DNA from 3 places in the Pseudomonas sp. MF08831 genome. Region 1 is predicted to be linked to each of the others. Evidence: predicted binding sites of a transcription regulator. Region 1 holds the regulator's gene; each other region holds the start of a gene.
The links. The regulator FliA, encoded in region 1, starts transcription of late flagellar genes. The targets are predictions, from matches to a motif close to CTAAAGTTTNNNNNNNNNNNGCCGNTAA.
Positions count from the first base shown of each region.

Region 1 (4,811 bases):
CCGCGATTATCGGAAACCGTCGTATTGCCGGCGGTGTCGAGCTGACGGCTGCCCTGGATTACACCCCCTCGGCGCTGGCGCCGCGTGTGCCGAACATGGAGCTCGAAGACGAGCTGCGCAAGACGGCCTCGCGGATTGTCTCGGCCCAGGCTGAATTGAGCATGCGCGGCGACAGCGATGCCAGCACCAACCGCCAGTTGTTCGCCGGCCTGCCGCTGACCGCTGCCGAGCCGCTGGTTGAACCGACCTTCAAAGAACCGCCACGTCCTGCAGCGCCGGCCCCGGCTGCCGCAGTCGACCAGCGCGTGTTCGACTCGATGCGCTTTGAACTCAACGGCCTGCGTGAGCTGCTCGAAGTGCAGCTGGGCTCGCTGGCGTGGAACCAGTTGCAAGGCAGCAAGCCGCAACAAGCCAACCTGTGGCGTCGCCTGCAACGCATCGGTCTGTCTGGCCCGTTGTCCCGCGACCTGCTGGCGCTGACCGCCGAAGTTGAAGAACCACGCCAGGCCTGGCGCATGTTGCTGGCGCACTTGGCACGCATGATCGTCACCCCGGAAATCGAACCCCTGGAAGAGGGCGGTGTGATTGCCATGGTCGGCCCGGCCGGCATGGGCAAGACCACCACCCTGGCGAAACTGGCAGCGCGTTATGTGCTCAAGTACGGCGCGCAGAATATCGCGCTGGTGAGCATGGACAGCTACCGCATTGGCGCCCAGGAGCAGCTCAAGACCCTGGGCCGCATCCTCAACGTGACGGTGACCCACGTTGACCCGGGCCAGTCGCTGGCCAATGCCCTCGACCCGCTGCTGCGCAAGCGCGTGGTGCTGATCGACACCGCCGGCCTGCAAGCCAGTGACCCGGCGCTGCGCATGCAGCTCGAAAGCCTGGCCGGGCGCGGCATCAAGTCAAAAAATTACCTGGTGCTTGCAACCACCAGCCAGAAACAGGTTCTTACCGCTGCATATCACAGCTACAAGCGTTGCGGCCTGGCCGGTTGCATCCTCACCAAGCTCGATGAAACCGCGAGCCTGGGTGAAGTGCTGAGCCTGGCCATCAGTCATGAATTACCGGTCGCCTACCTGACCGACGGGCCGCGGATCCCGGATGATCTCCATCTGCCGCGCCGTCATCAGTTGGTCAGCCGTGCTGTCAGCGTGCAAATGCAAGAAGAGCCTAGCGAGGAAGCGATGGCCGATATGTTCGCCGACCTTTACCACAACCCCGCCAAACGGGTCGGTTAAGGCCAGGATGAACACCATGAAATGTATCTACATCGATGGTCTGCAAGCGATTCACGCGGCCAAGCCATGTAGCCTGCGTCTAAGCAAGACAAGGTAAAGAAATAAAATGGGCAGCATGCATCCCGTACAGGTGATCGCGGTGACCGGCGGCAAAGGTGGCGTCGGGAAAACTAACGTGTCAGTGAATTTGTCCCTGGCCCTGGCAGAGCTTGGCCGTCGCGTCATGCTGCTGGATGCTGACCTGGGCCTGGCGAACGTCGACGTTCTGCTGGGGCTGACACCCAAACACACCCTTGCCGATGTGATCGAGGGCCGCTGCGAGCTGCGCGATGTGCTGCTGCAAGGCCCCGGTGGCATTCGCATCGTGCCGGCCGCCTCGGGCACCCAGAGCATGGTGCACCTGAGCCCGGCGCAGCACGCCGGCCTGATCCAGGCGTTCAGCGATATCGGCGATAACCTCGACGTGCTGGTGATCGACACCGCCGCCGGCATCGGCGAGTCCGTGGTCAGCTTCGTGCGCGCCGCCCAGGAAGTGCTGCTGGTGGTCTGCGACGAACCCACCTCGATCACCGACGCCTATGCCCTGATCAAACTGCTTAACCGTGACTACGGCATGAACCGCTTCCGCGTGCTGGCCAACATGGCCCAAAGCCCGCAGGAAGGGCGCAACCTGTTCGCCAAGTTGACCAAGGTCACGGATCGCTTCTTGGATGTCGCCTTACAATATGTAGGCGCAGTTCCCTATGACGAGTGTGTACGCAAGGCTGTGCAAAAGCAGCGTGCGGTCTACGAAGCGTTCCCTCGTTCGAAGTGCGCACTGGCGTTCAAGGCTATTGCCCAGAAGGTCGATACTTGGCCGTTGCCCGCCAACCCTCGGGGGCATCTGGAGTTTTTCGTCGAGCGATTGGTGCATCAGACGAGCGCAGGACCGGTGCTATGACATCCAGCGGCTACAACCTTTACAAAAAGTCGGCACGTGACAGCCAGGGCGAATTGATCGAGCGCTATGCGCCCCTGGTCAAGCGCATTGCCTATCACTTGCTGGCACGCCTGCCGGCCAGCGTGCAGGTCGAAGACCTGATCCAGGCCGGCATGATCGGTCTGCTCGAAGTGTCGACCAAATACGACGCGAGCAAAGGCGCGAGTTTCGAGACGTATGCGGGTATCCGTATCCGTGGCGCGATGCTCGATGAAGTGCGTAAAGGGGATTGGGCGCCGCGTTCGGTACACCGCAATACGCGCATGGTCAGTGACGCAATTCGCGCAATTGAAGCAAAAACCGGTCGTGACGCTAAAGATCATGAAGTTGCGGCCGAACTCCAATTGAGTCTCGACGATTACTACGGGATTTTGAACGATACCTTGGGCAGCCGCCTGTTCAGTTTCGACGACCTGTTGCAGGACGGCGAACACGAAGGGCTGCACGAGGACGGCGCGAGTGCTCATCTCGAACCGTCACGCGACCTGGAGGACGAACGTTTCCAGGGTGCGCTGGCGGAAGCGATTGCCAATTTGCCGGAGCGTGAGCGACTGGTGTTGGCGCTGTACTACGACGAAGAGCTGAACCTCAAGGAAATCGGTGAGGTCCTGGGGGTCAGCGAATCGCGTGTCAGCCAGTTGCACAGCCAGTGCGCAGCCCGCTTGCGGGGGCGATTGGGAGAGTGGCGCGCGCGCTGACAGGCAGTGTGGGGACACTGCAGACGCTACCGCGAAGGCTTCATGCCTTCGCGGGTTCGTACCGTGGTGCCCTGGGCAGTCCTTTTTGTGTAACGCCTGTTGATTGAAATGGCGCGTCCAGGTGCTGGGCGCGTTTAAGACTGCTTGGAGGTCGAATTGGACAAGAACATGAAAATCCTCATCGTTGATGACTTCTCAACGATGCGGCGGATCATAAAAAACCTGTTGCGTGACCTTGGGTTCACCAACACGGTCGAGGCGGATGACGGCATTACGGCGATTCCGATCCTCAACAGCGGGAGCATCGACTTTCTGGTAACCGACTGGAACATGCCGGGCATGACCGGTATCGACTTGCTGCGTCACGTGCGCGCCGATGAAAAACTGCGCAGCCTGCCTGTGTTGATGGTGACCGCCGAAGCCAAGCGTGAACAGATCATCGAAGCCGCCCAAGCCGGGGTAAACGGCTACGTGGTCAAGCCATTCACTGCACTGGCCTTGAAAGAGAAGATCGAAAAAATCTTCGAACGCATCGGTCATTGATGCTGCCACGGGGGAGCTATGGAGCATAAAGAAACGTCACAGGGCGACTTTGAGTCGACCCTGAAAAAGCATGCTCACCAGTTGGTCGAAAGCCTTGAAAAAGGCCAGTTCGGCGACGCGGTGCAGTTAATCCATGAGCTTAACCAGACCCGTGACCGCGGCCTGTACCAGGAAGTGGGCAAGCTCACACGCGAGCTGCACAGTGCGATCGTCAATTTTCAGATTGACCCGCACATGCCCCAGGCCGAAGAAATTTCGCAAATCACCGATGCCACCGAACGCCTGTCCTATGTGGTCAGGCTGACTGAGGCGGCGGCCAACCGCACCATGGACCTGGTGGAAAACGCCACGCCGCTGGTCAATGGCATGGCCACCGAAGCTCAGGCGCTCAGCGTTGACTGGGGCCGCTTCATGCGTCGTGAAGTGGGGGCTGAAGAGTTTCGTGAGTTGGCGCGTCGGGTTGACGCTTTTCTGTCACGCAGCGAGCAGGAAAACCGCACGGTTTCCAGCAACCTCAATGACATTCTGCTGGCCCAGGATTACCAGGACCTCACCGGTCAGGTGATCAAGCGCGTGACCCAATTGGTCACCGAAGTGGAAAGCAACCTGCTCAAACTGGTGCTCATGGCCGGCCAGGTAGACCGTTTTGCCGGCATCGAACATGACCGCGAAGCGATCCTCTCGGAAAAAGATCCACAAAAACATCTCGCCAAGGGTGAAGGTCCGCAGATTCATGCCGATAAACGTGAAGACGTTATGTCAGGTCAGGATGACGTAGATGACCTGTTATCCAGTTTAGGCTTCTAAGGAGCACCCACATGAGCTTCGGCGCCGATGAAGAAATCCTTCAGGATTTCCTTGTAGAGGCCGGCGAAATTTTAGAGCAACTGTCCGAGCAACTGGTCGAGCTGGAAAGCCGACCGGATGATGCGAACCTGCTCAATGCAATTTTTCGCGGTTTTCACACTGTAAAAGGGGGCGCCGGCTTCCTCCAGCTCCATGAGCTGGTGGAGTGCTGTCACATCGCCGAGAACGTGTTCGACATCCTGCGCAAGGGTGAGCGGCACGTCGACTCGGAACTGATGGACGTGATTCTCGAAGCGCTGGATGCGGTCAACGGCATGTTCAGCGAAGTGCGCGAACGTGCACCGATCACTGCGGCCACGCCGGAACTGCTGGCGGCCCTGGCACGCCTGGCAGAACCGGCCACGTCGGCGGCACCTGTGGCAGCGGCGCCTGAGCCGGTTGTCGAGGCTGAGCCGGATGTGACCGACAGCGAGTTCGAGCAGTTGCTCAACTCCCTCAGTGCGGTGAAGGCCGAAGCTGAAGCACCGCAAGCGCCCATTGCGC
Region 1 is NZ_JCBCUX010000016.1:129,082-133,892, forward strand. Features, by position in the region: gene flhF (flagellar biosynthesis GTPase FlhF) at 1-1,241, shown strand, start outside; gene fleN (flagellar synthesis regulator FleN) at 1,348-2,181, shown strand; gene fliA (RNA polymerase sigma factor FliA) at 2,178-2,918, shown strand; gene AC19YS_RS27105 (chemotaxis response regulator CheY) at 3,087-3,461, shown strand; gene AC19YS_RS27110 (protein phosphatase CheZ) at 3,480-4,268, shown strand; gene AC19YS_RS27115 (chemotaxis protein CheA) at 4,280-4,811, shown strand, end outside.

Region 2 (4,811 bases), on a different contig from region 1:
TCGAAGGGCGGGTGGTCAAGGTCACGCCTGAAGAGTCGGATGCTTACTTTCAGGTCCGCCCATTGGGAAGCCGTCTTGGGGCCTGGGCGTCGCCGCAGAGCCGGGTCATCCGTGATCGCGAAGAGCTGCAAGATTTGCTCAAGGCCACCGAGCAGCGTTTCAGCGACATCCAACCCGATTGCCCTGAGCATTGGGGCGGGTATCGCCTGCTGCCCGAGCGCATCGAGTTCTGGCAGGGTCGCGCCAGTCGCCTGCATGATCGCCTCAACTACCGCCTGCAAGCCGGCGAGTGGACTCGTGAGCGCCTGGCGCCCTGAGTTTCACCTTTCGTCACCTCGTTCGAATGTTGCCCGCCACGGCGAAGTCTTTATCCATATGTCTTCGGCGTGTGCTGCTGCGCGACTACAATAATGATGAACGCGTTCATGACATTCTTCGGAACAGTTGAGTGCAACCGTTCGTCTATTTTTCTGGTGCTGGCAGTCTGTACTAAGGCTGAATGAAAGCAATTTTCTGCGGTGCTCGCCGTGACAGGCGCCAAGCCGCAGCGTCTAATGAATACCTGTCCTTTGGAGTTGATGCTATGCGTAAGTCCGTTTTACTAGTTGCCTGCTTTACCACCCTGTCGTTGCTGTTGGGTGGCTGCGCCTCGAGTCTGACCGGCGACTCGTACTCTCGTGACGAGGCGCGTCGTGTACAGACCGTTCGCATGGGCACCATTGAATCCCTGCGTCCAGTGAAAATCGAAGGCACCAAGACCCCAATTGGCGGCGCTGCTGGCGCAGTCATCGGCGGCGTTGGCGGCAGCGCCATCGGCGGCGGCCGTGGCAGCATTGTGACCGCCGTGATCGGCGCCGTAGCCGGCGGCCTGTTGGGCTCGGCCACTGAAGAAGGCCTGACCCGCACCCAAGGCGTGGAAATCACCGTTCGCGAAGACGACGGCAGCATGCGTGCCTACGTACAAGCCGTGCAGGAAAATGAAATCTTCCGCATCGGCGACCGTGTACGCATCATGACCGTTGACGGTACCAGCCGCGTTACTCGTTAAACGCCGGTCCTGGCAATAAAAAACCCCAACCGAGTGATCGGTTGGGGTTTTTTATTGCAGGCGCGGTGTGCCGCGCACGCTGCGTGACTTCAAACCTGGAAGTGCTTGACCATCGTGTTCAACTCGTGGGCCAGGCTTGCGAGGGATTGCGAGGCTGCAGTCGTTTGGGTCGAGCCCTCTGCCGACTGAATCGATAGCTGCTGAATGTTCAGCAAGTTGCGATCGACTGCTCGAGCAACGTCGGCTTGTTCCGCCGCCGCCGTGGTGATCACCAGGTTGCGGTCATTGATTTCATCGTTGGCGGCCAGAATGTCTGCCAGCGCTTGTTGCGCCAGCTCGGCCAGCCCCAAGGTTTGCTGAGTCATGGCGCTGCTGTCGAGCATGGTGTTGACGGTGCTGGCCGTGTTGGCTTGAATGCTGCCGATCATCTGCTCGATTTCCTGGGTCGATTGGGCGGTGCGATGGGCCAGTGCACGAACCTCGTCGGCGACCACCGCGAAACCACGCCCGGCCTCACCGGCACGCGCGGCTTCGATGGCCGCGTTAAGCGCCAGCAGGTTGGTTTGCTCGGCAATGGTGCGGATCACATCGAGCACTTTGCCGATGCCTTTGGCCTGCTCGGCGAGGCCGCCCACTTGCCCTGAGCTGACCTCGACCCCACGGGTCAGCGCCTGGATCGAATTCAGTGCCTCGACCATGCGCTGTTGGCCCTTCAGCGCAATGCTGCGTGATTCCTGGGACAGGTCGGAGGTTGATGCCGCGTTTCGCGCGACCTCCTCAATCGCGGTGGTCATCTGAGTGACGGCCGTGGCTGCCTGCTCGATTTCGCCATGTTGCTGTTGCAGGTCGCGGCTGCCCTCTGCGGTGACGGCATTCAACTCTTCGGCCGCAGCGGCCAGCTGGCTGGATGAGCCGGTGATTTGCCGCAGGGTCTGCACCAGGTTGTTACGCATGGTTTCCTGTGCCCGGAGCAAGCGCGTGGCTTCGTCATTGCCCGTAGGGTTTATGGGCTGGGTGAGGTCGCCCTTGGCGATGGTTTCGGCCACCTGCACCGCTTCAATGATGGGGCCGGTAATGCTGCGGGTCAGCAACCAGGCCACCAGCACTGTGCCGGCACTGACCAGCAAAATGACGATTGTGATGCCGCTCACGGCATGCTGGTAAGCGCCTACGGAGGTTTGGCCGGCCTGTTCGGCGCCTTTGTTGGCGAGGTCGATCAACTGGTCGAAGTTCTTGGTCATCTGCTCGTAGCTTTCTCGAATACTGTTGAGAAAGTCGCGGGCGCCGGCTTTGTCGCCCGAGCGCGAGCGCTTGAGCATTTCGGTATGGTTCTTCGCGTAGGCATCCAGGCTCTGGTTGAACACATCCAGACGCGATTTTTCCTCGGGTGTGCGTAGCAGCGCGGCATATTGGGCCAGCTGTTCCTTGACGCTTTTCAGGCGGCCGGCGGATTTGTCTTCATAGGTCTGCATGTCCGCATCGCTTGACGACAGGATGTGCGCCATTTCGCCCAAGCGAAAACGGTCGAGCGACGCGTTGGCCAGGGCCAGAATCCTGACACGCTGCATCCAGTTGTTCTGAATGTCGGCCGCCTGGGACTGGACTTCGCCAATCTGTTTGAGGGCGAACAGACCGAGAAACACACTCAGCGACGCAATGGCCGCGAAGCCAATGAAGGCTCTGGCAGCGATTCTTATATTTCTCAGGAACATGGGATTTTCGCTCGGGCTGAATACGCGTTGGAGAGCTGTGTCGGGCGGGTGTCCCTGGCAGGGACAGTGGTAGCGCCACAATCACTAGTCGGCGGCGCGCGCAAAGTCTTTAGGCGTTTGAGGTAAGTGTCATCTTCAGAAAAAGAAAAACCCCAATCGGGCTCACCGATTGGGGTTTTGGGTGCTTTCGCAACCCTCAGGCTTTCTTGCGACTCGCCATCGCGGTCACGGCATAGCCAATACACGCGGCCAGGATCGACCCGGTCAGAATACCCATTCGATCCTCCCCGGCGAATTCGCTGGCACCCGGCACAAACGCCAGTGAACCGACAAACAGGCTCATGGTAAAGCCGATACCGCACAGGATCGCCACCCCGAACACCTGGCCCCAGTTCGCGCCGCTGGGCAGCGCGGCAAGGCCGGTCTTGATGGCGAGCCAGGTGAGGCCGAATACGCCGATGGTCTTGCCGATCAACAGGCCGGCGGCGATGCCCATGGGCACATGGTGAGTGAAGCTTTCCAGGCTCACGCCGGCCAGGGAAACGCCCGCGTTGGCGAAGGCAAACAGCGGCAGGATGGCGTAGGCCACCCACGGATGCAGGGCGTGTTCCAACGTCCTCAGGGGCGAGGGCTCGGCATTTTTGGTGCGCAGCGGGATGCAGAAGGCCAGGGTCACGCCGGCCAGCGTGGCATGCACGCCACTCTTGAGCACACACACCCACAGGATCAGACCGATGATCAGGTAGGGCCCGAGTTTGATCACGCCCAGGCGGTTCATCGCGATCAAGGCAATCAGGCACGCCCCTGCACCGGCCAGAGCAGCACCGGACAGTTCCGCGGAGTAGAACACGGCGATGACGATGATTGCGCCGAGGTCATCAATGATCGCCAGGGTCATCAGGAACAGTTTCAGCGATACCGGCACGCGCTTGCCCAACAGGGCCAGCACGCCCAGTGCAAAAGCGATATCGGTGGCCATGGGGATCGCCCAGCCGGAGAGTGCAGCGGGATAGTCCTTGTTGATAGCCCAGTAGATCAGCGCCGGCACCACCATGCCGCCAATGGCTGCGGCCCCCGGCAGTACCACTTGCGAGGGTTTGGACAGGTGGCCGTCGAGCAGCTCGCGCTTCACCTCCAGGCCGATCAGCAGGAAGAACAAGGCCATCAGGCCATCGTTGATCCACAGCAGGGCAGGCTTGGCGATTTTCAGCGCGCCAATCTGTGCCACCACCGGTACATCGAGAAACGCGTTGTACAGGTGTGACAACGGTGAATTGTTGATGATCAGCGCCAAGGCGGCAGCGGCGATCAACAACAGACCGCTGGCGGCTTCCAGCTGGAAGAAACGGGTGAAAGTGCTACGCAGAGGCAAGGGATGCTCTCCAATCCAGGTTCAATAGGTGGGTACCCTAACCCGTACCGTTAGTTGTTAAAACAAAAGTTATATTCTTATTTGTTATAAGGGACGGGCAGAGTCGGCGTTGCGCCAGAGCCTAGCAATTGTGTGTCTATTTGAGTCGCCACTGTATCTGTGTGCAGTGTAGGAAACTCCCTAAAATTGGCGCTGAAATCTTTAGAGACGCACCTTATGAGTGACCACCGTACCTGGGCCCGCGAAGCCATTCGCATCATTGAAGCGGACTTCCAGCGCAGCGCCGACACGCACCTGATCCCTTTGCCGTTGCCGGGGTTGCCGGGTATCGAGTTGTACTTCAAGGACGAGTCCAGCCACCCCACCGGCAGCCTGAAGCATCGGCTGGCCCGTTCACTGTTTCTGTACGCGCTGTGTAATGGCTGGCTCAAGCCGGGCGCGCCGGTAATTGAGGCCTCCAGCGGGTCGACGGCAATTTCGGAAGCGTATTTCGCGCGCCTGCTTGGCCTGCCGTTCATTGCGGTGATGCCAGCCACCACGTCTCAGGAGAAAATCGCCCAGATCGCCTTCTACGGCGGCAAGAGCCATCTGGTGAAGGATCCGACGCAGATTTACGCCGAGTCCGAGCGGTTGGCGCAGGAAAGTGGCGGTCACTTCATGGACCAATTCACCTATGCCG
Region 2 is NZ_JCBCUX010000014.1:27,914-32,724, reverse strand. Features, by position in the region: gene pdxH (pyridoxamine 5'-phosphate oxidase) at 1-317, shown strand, start outside; gene AC19YS_RS24460 (outer membrane lipoprotein) at 584-1,048, shown strand; gene AC19YS_RS24455 (methyl-accepting chemotaxis protein) at 1,138-2,760, opposite strand; gene nhaA (Na+/H+ antiporter NhaA) at 2,957-4,132, opposite strand; gene AC19YS_RS24445 (PLP-dependent cysteine synthase family protein) at 4,349-4,811, shown strand, end outside.
Region 2: AC19YS_RS24455 (methyl-accepting chemotaxis protein) is a predicted target of FliA. The motif match lies at 2,846-2,873, and genes of this name have one in related genera.

Region 3 (4,811 bases), on a different contig from region 1:
CCGTCCAGCCATGCCAGCAGGCCGCCGTCCAGGTAGTGGTATTTCTGGTGGCCGATCACGTCGAGCAACCAGATGAAGCGCCCGGCCCAGCCGCCGCCTTCGTCGTCGTAGACCACGTAGGTGGCATCCGGGGTGTGGCCCAGTTCGCCGAACAATTTTTCGAGGTCGGCCTTGTGCGGCAGCAAACCGGGTGCGGGCGCCTGGCCCAGTTGGGTGCGCTTGGGGTCAACGAAATGCGCGCCGGGGATATGCCCTTCGGCGTAGCGGGCGGCACTGGTGAGGTCCACCAGAATCAGGTGTTCGGCATCCAGTTGACCGAGCAGGTCGCTGGACTCGATCACCAGCGGCAAGCCAGAGAAGTCAGGCATGTGAGGTCTCCTGGGCACAATTGTTGGCGATAAAAGAGGGCGATTGTAGCGCAAGCATCAAGCGCTGCGGTTGGTAAAGCTGTGCAGCGCTTTCTCGATGCATTGAGCGGTTTTGCCGAAGGCCTGCACGGTGGTTTCCGAGAAGGGGCCACCGCCCTGATCGGCGACCATCAGCATCACGACCTTGCCGTTGCAGCTCAACGAACGCAGCAACATGTGTTCGCCATTGAACAGGCGGCGCAGGATCGGCGGCAGCAAGGCCGAGAACTGTGCGTGGTTGTCTGGCGTGAGGCGTACCTGGGCAGATTTTTCCAGCAGGCGCTGCAGCAGCGTGCTGTTGACCACGTCCAGGCTCAGGTTCGCCGCGTCCCTGGGCAAGCCGTCGGCCTGGTGCACGCGCAAGGTGCTCAAGGCGCGGTCCGCCATGAACAGCAAGACGCGCTGCATGCCGCTGGCAACCAGGGCTTCTCGGGCGCAGGTGGTCAGGTGCATGGCATTGGCAAAACGGCTCGGTTCGACCAGCAGCTCGGTGCAACGCTTGCGCCACACGGCGAGTGCCTCGGCAGTGGGCGGCGGCGCCGGCAACAGGCCGCGATGGATTTTCTGCACATGCCACGGCCAGATCAGCGACAACGCCGGGTGCCAGAGGTCAGGCATCAAGGTTGTGCGTGCGCTGGTCACCGCTTGCTGGTGAACCTGTTGCTGCACGTCACTCAGCGGCTCTTGCAGGTACAGCGCGGTGAGGTACTGCCAGCGCTCGGTGTGCGGGCAAGTCCAGGATTCCTGCGCCGACATCGCCAGGCCGTTGGCCAGCAGCACAGTGTTGGCCGGCTGGTTCAGCCAGCGGCGCAGGTTGGGTTCGGCGTCGAGCAATTGCTGTTGGCGCAGCGCGTCGTCTTCACGGGCGATGCGCAGCGCCTTGACCAGCAAGCGCTGTTCAGTCAGCAGCAGGTTGTAGCCTTGGGAGACCCAGATTGGCAGGTGCCAGGCTTCGGTCAAACCGCGGCACAAGTCCAGCAGGCGCACACCGAACAGTGCCTGTTCGACCTTGTGTGCCGACTGGCCTTTGTGGATCACCCGCAGTTCCCATTCTTCCAGAAGCTTGGGGTACGCGACGGCCATCGGCCACAGCGGCGACAGAAACAGCAGGCTGCCCCAATGAATGTCTTGCCACAACCGCGCAAGGCGGCTGGCGAACAAACCGTTGGCTTGCTGGGAGGCGTGCTGGCTCACCAGCAGCAGTTGGCGCAGGGCCACCGGAATGTCTTTTTCCGGCACCGAGGGCAGGCGCGCCAGCAACTCCTCGGCGCGTTTGAGGCCGAGGCGGTTGAGCGCCACTTCGAGGTTTTCCGCCGGCCCCGACAGGCTGCCATGGGCCTGGCCGTTAGCCTCGCGCATCACGCTGAGCACCAGCGCCGGGCTGTGTTGCATCAGCTCGGCAATATCCCGTAAAGAACTACGGCTATCGCGGATGGCCTTGCACACGCGTTCGTGACTAGCCTGAGGAACAGGCAGCAGCACATCGTCCAGGCGCTTTATCCAAGCCGCGAGGGTAGTAGGTTTTGTCGTTGGAGCTGTCGTTTCATTAGCCATGATTGGGGCGCGATCATCACTTGCGTTCTACACGCCCGGAACGGGCCGAATTGGCTTTTCGCCTTAACGGGCTATAGTCTGGCGCAGTTTTGCCGATAAGTAGAACAAGAGTTTTCAGCTTCACCCAATATGTCCATGAACCCGACGGCGCAAGTACCAATCTCCTATGGCTAAAATTATCGGCATCATCGTCGTCATCGCAAGTGTGCTCGGTGGGTACGTCCTGTCCCACGGTAAAATTGCCGCGCTGATCCAGCCCTTCGAAGTGTTGATCATCGGCGGTGCCGCGTTTGGCGCATTCCTGCAGGCCAACCCCGGCTACATGACCATGCACGTGATCAAAAAGTCGCTGGGCATGTTCAGCTCGCGCTTCTCCCACACCTTTTATTTGGAAGTGCTGGGGCTGATCTACGAGATCCTCAACAAGAGTCGCCGCGAAGGCATGATGGCTATCGAAGGCGACATTGAAGACGCCGCCGCCAGCCCGATTTTCGCCAAGTACCCGGCGGTGCTCAAAGACGAGCGCATGACCGCCTACATCTGCGATTACCTGCGCATCATGTCCTCCGGCAACATGGCGCCGCACGAGCTGGAAGGCTTGTTCGACATGGAGTTGTTCAGCCTCAAAGAAGAGCTGGAACACCCATCCCACGCCGTGACCGGCATCGCCGACGGCATGCCCGGTTTCGGTATCGTCGCGGCGGTACTCGGCATCGTGGTGACCATGGCGTCCCTGGGCGAAGGCGACCAGAAGGCCATCGGTATGCACGTGGGCGCGGCCCTGGTGGGTACCTTCTTCGGTATTCTCGCGGCCTATGGTTTCTTCGGCCCTCTGGCGACCTCCCTGGCGCACGATGCCAAGGAAGAAGTGAATTTGTACGAAGCAATCAAGGCCTGTCTGGTGGCTTCGGCGTCCGGCATGCCGCCATCGCTGGCGGTGGAGTTCGGGCGCAAGGTGCTGTACCCGAAACATCGCCCAAGTTTTGCCGAGCTGGAACAAGCGGTTCGCGGTCGCTAAGTCATGGAAAACAACCAGCCGATAATCATCAAGCGCGTCAAGCGCTTCGCTGCGGGGCACCATGGCGGCGCCTGGAAAATCGCCTTCGCCGACTTTGCGACGGCGATGATGGCGTTCTTCCTGGTGCTGTGGCTGATGTCCACCGCCACGCCCGAACAGAAGATCGCCATCGCCGGTTACTTCAAAGACCCGATTGGCTTTTCGGAAAGCGGCACACCGTTTGTCATCGACCTGGGCGGCTCGCCGCAGTTGGCGCCCGAGCGCACCATCAACCCGGAGGTCAAGACCGAATCGCCGCAGGAAAACATTCCAATCGAGCGCGATACCGTCGAGGCCATGGCCGAGCAGGTCGAGCAGGAACGTCTGGAATTGTTGCTGCAGGAACTGCAGACCAAGGTTGAAGAGAATCCGCAGCTGCTCAAATTCAAGGATCAGATTTCTTTCGAGATCACGCCGGAAGGCTTGCGCATCCAGATCACCGACGCCGCCAACCGGCCGATGTTCGACTCTGGCAGCGCGCGTCTGAAACCCTATTTTGAAGACATCCTGCTGGCCATGGCTGACACCATCAAGGCGGTGCCGAACAAGATCAGCATCAGCGGCCACACCGACGCCAAGCCGTATGCGGGCCAGGGTGACTTCGGCAACTGGGAACTCTCGGCCAACCGCGCCAACGCCGCCCGCCGTGCGCTGGTCGCGGGCAGCTACCCGGACCCGCAAGTGGCGCGTGTGGTGGGTTTTGCGTCGTCGCAGCTATTTGATCCTAAAGATCCGTTCAACCCGATCAACCGTCGGATTGATATTGTCGTGCTGACCAAAAAGGCCCAGCGTGCGATCGAAGGCGATCAGGGCGCAGCGCCGGCGGCACCGACCCAAGGCGAGGGCGCACCGGGCGAAGTGCCGGCCGACCCGAACGCGATTCCGCCAGGGCAGGAACCGCTGCCGGCCCACGAGCTGCGGCAGAAGCTGAACCTGTTTGATGATGGTGGGGTGAAAGATCCTACGGCGCCTGGGTCGTAACAGAGCGATTGTGGCGAGCGGGCTCGCCACAACGGTTCAGTAACTGCTCTCGGGCAAGCTCGCAATAATCGACCGGTAGCTGTTCATGCGCTGCTGCTGAACGCGACCGTCTTCCAGCGCCTTGAGCAGTGCACAACCGGGCTCGCGGTCGTGTTTGCAGTCGCGGAAGCGGCAGGTGCCGATCAGGTCGTTGAACTCGATGAAGCCCGCTTCCACATCGCTGCGGCTGACGTGGCCCAAGCCAAATTCACGAATACCCGGGGAGTCGATCAGCTCACCGCCGCCCGGGAAGTGGAACAACCGCGCGGTGGTGGTGGTGTGGGTGCCCTGGCCGGACAGTTCCGACAGCGGGCCGACACGGGTGTCGACTTCCGGCAGCAGGCTGTTGACCAGCGACGACTTGCCCACGCCCGACTGGCCGACGAACACACTGATGCGCCCGTCCAACTGCTGTTGCAGCTGTTCCATGCCATTGCCGTGATGCGCCGAGACTTCCAGCACCGGGTAACCCAGCGTGCGGTAGACCGCCAGTAGCGCGTTGAGCGCCGGGGCGTTCTGCTCGTCGATCAGGTCGAATTTGTTCAGCAGCAACAGCGGGCGAATGCCGGCATGCTCGGCTGCGACCAGGTAGCGGTCGATCAGGTTGGCATGCGGCTCGGGCAGCGGCGCGAACACGATCACGATCATGTCGACGTTGGCGGCCACCGGCTTGAGCTGGCCGCGGCTGTCAGGGCGGCGCAATTCGGTGGTGCGCGGCAACTGGGCGACGATCACGCCGATCCCCTGGTTGCCGGCGCGCCACACGACCTTGT
Region 3 is NZ_JCBCUX010000002.1:194,922-199,732, reverse strand. Features, by position in the region: gene AC19YS_RS04295 (rhodanese-like domain-containing protein) at 1-368, opposite strand, end outside; gene AC19YS_RS04290 (HDOD domain-containing protein) at 426-1,961, opposite strand; gene motA (flagellar motor stator protein MotA) at 2,128-2,979, shown strand; gene motB (flagellar motor protein MotB) at 2,983-3,999, shown strand; gene rsgA (small ribosomal subunit biogenesis GTPase RsgA) at 4,036-4,811, opposite strand, start outside.
Region 3: motA (flagellar motor stator protein MotA) is a predicted target of FliA. The motif match lies at 2,033-2,060, and genes of this name have one in related genera.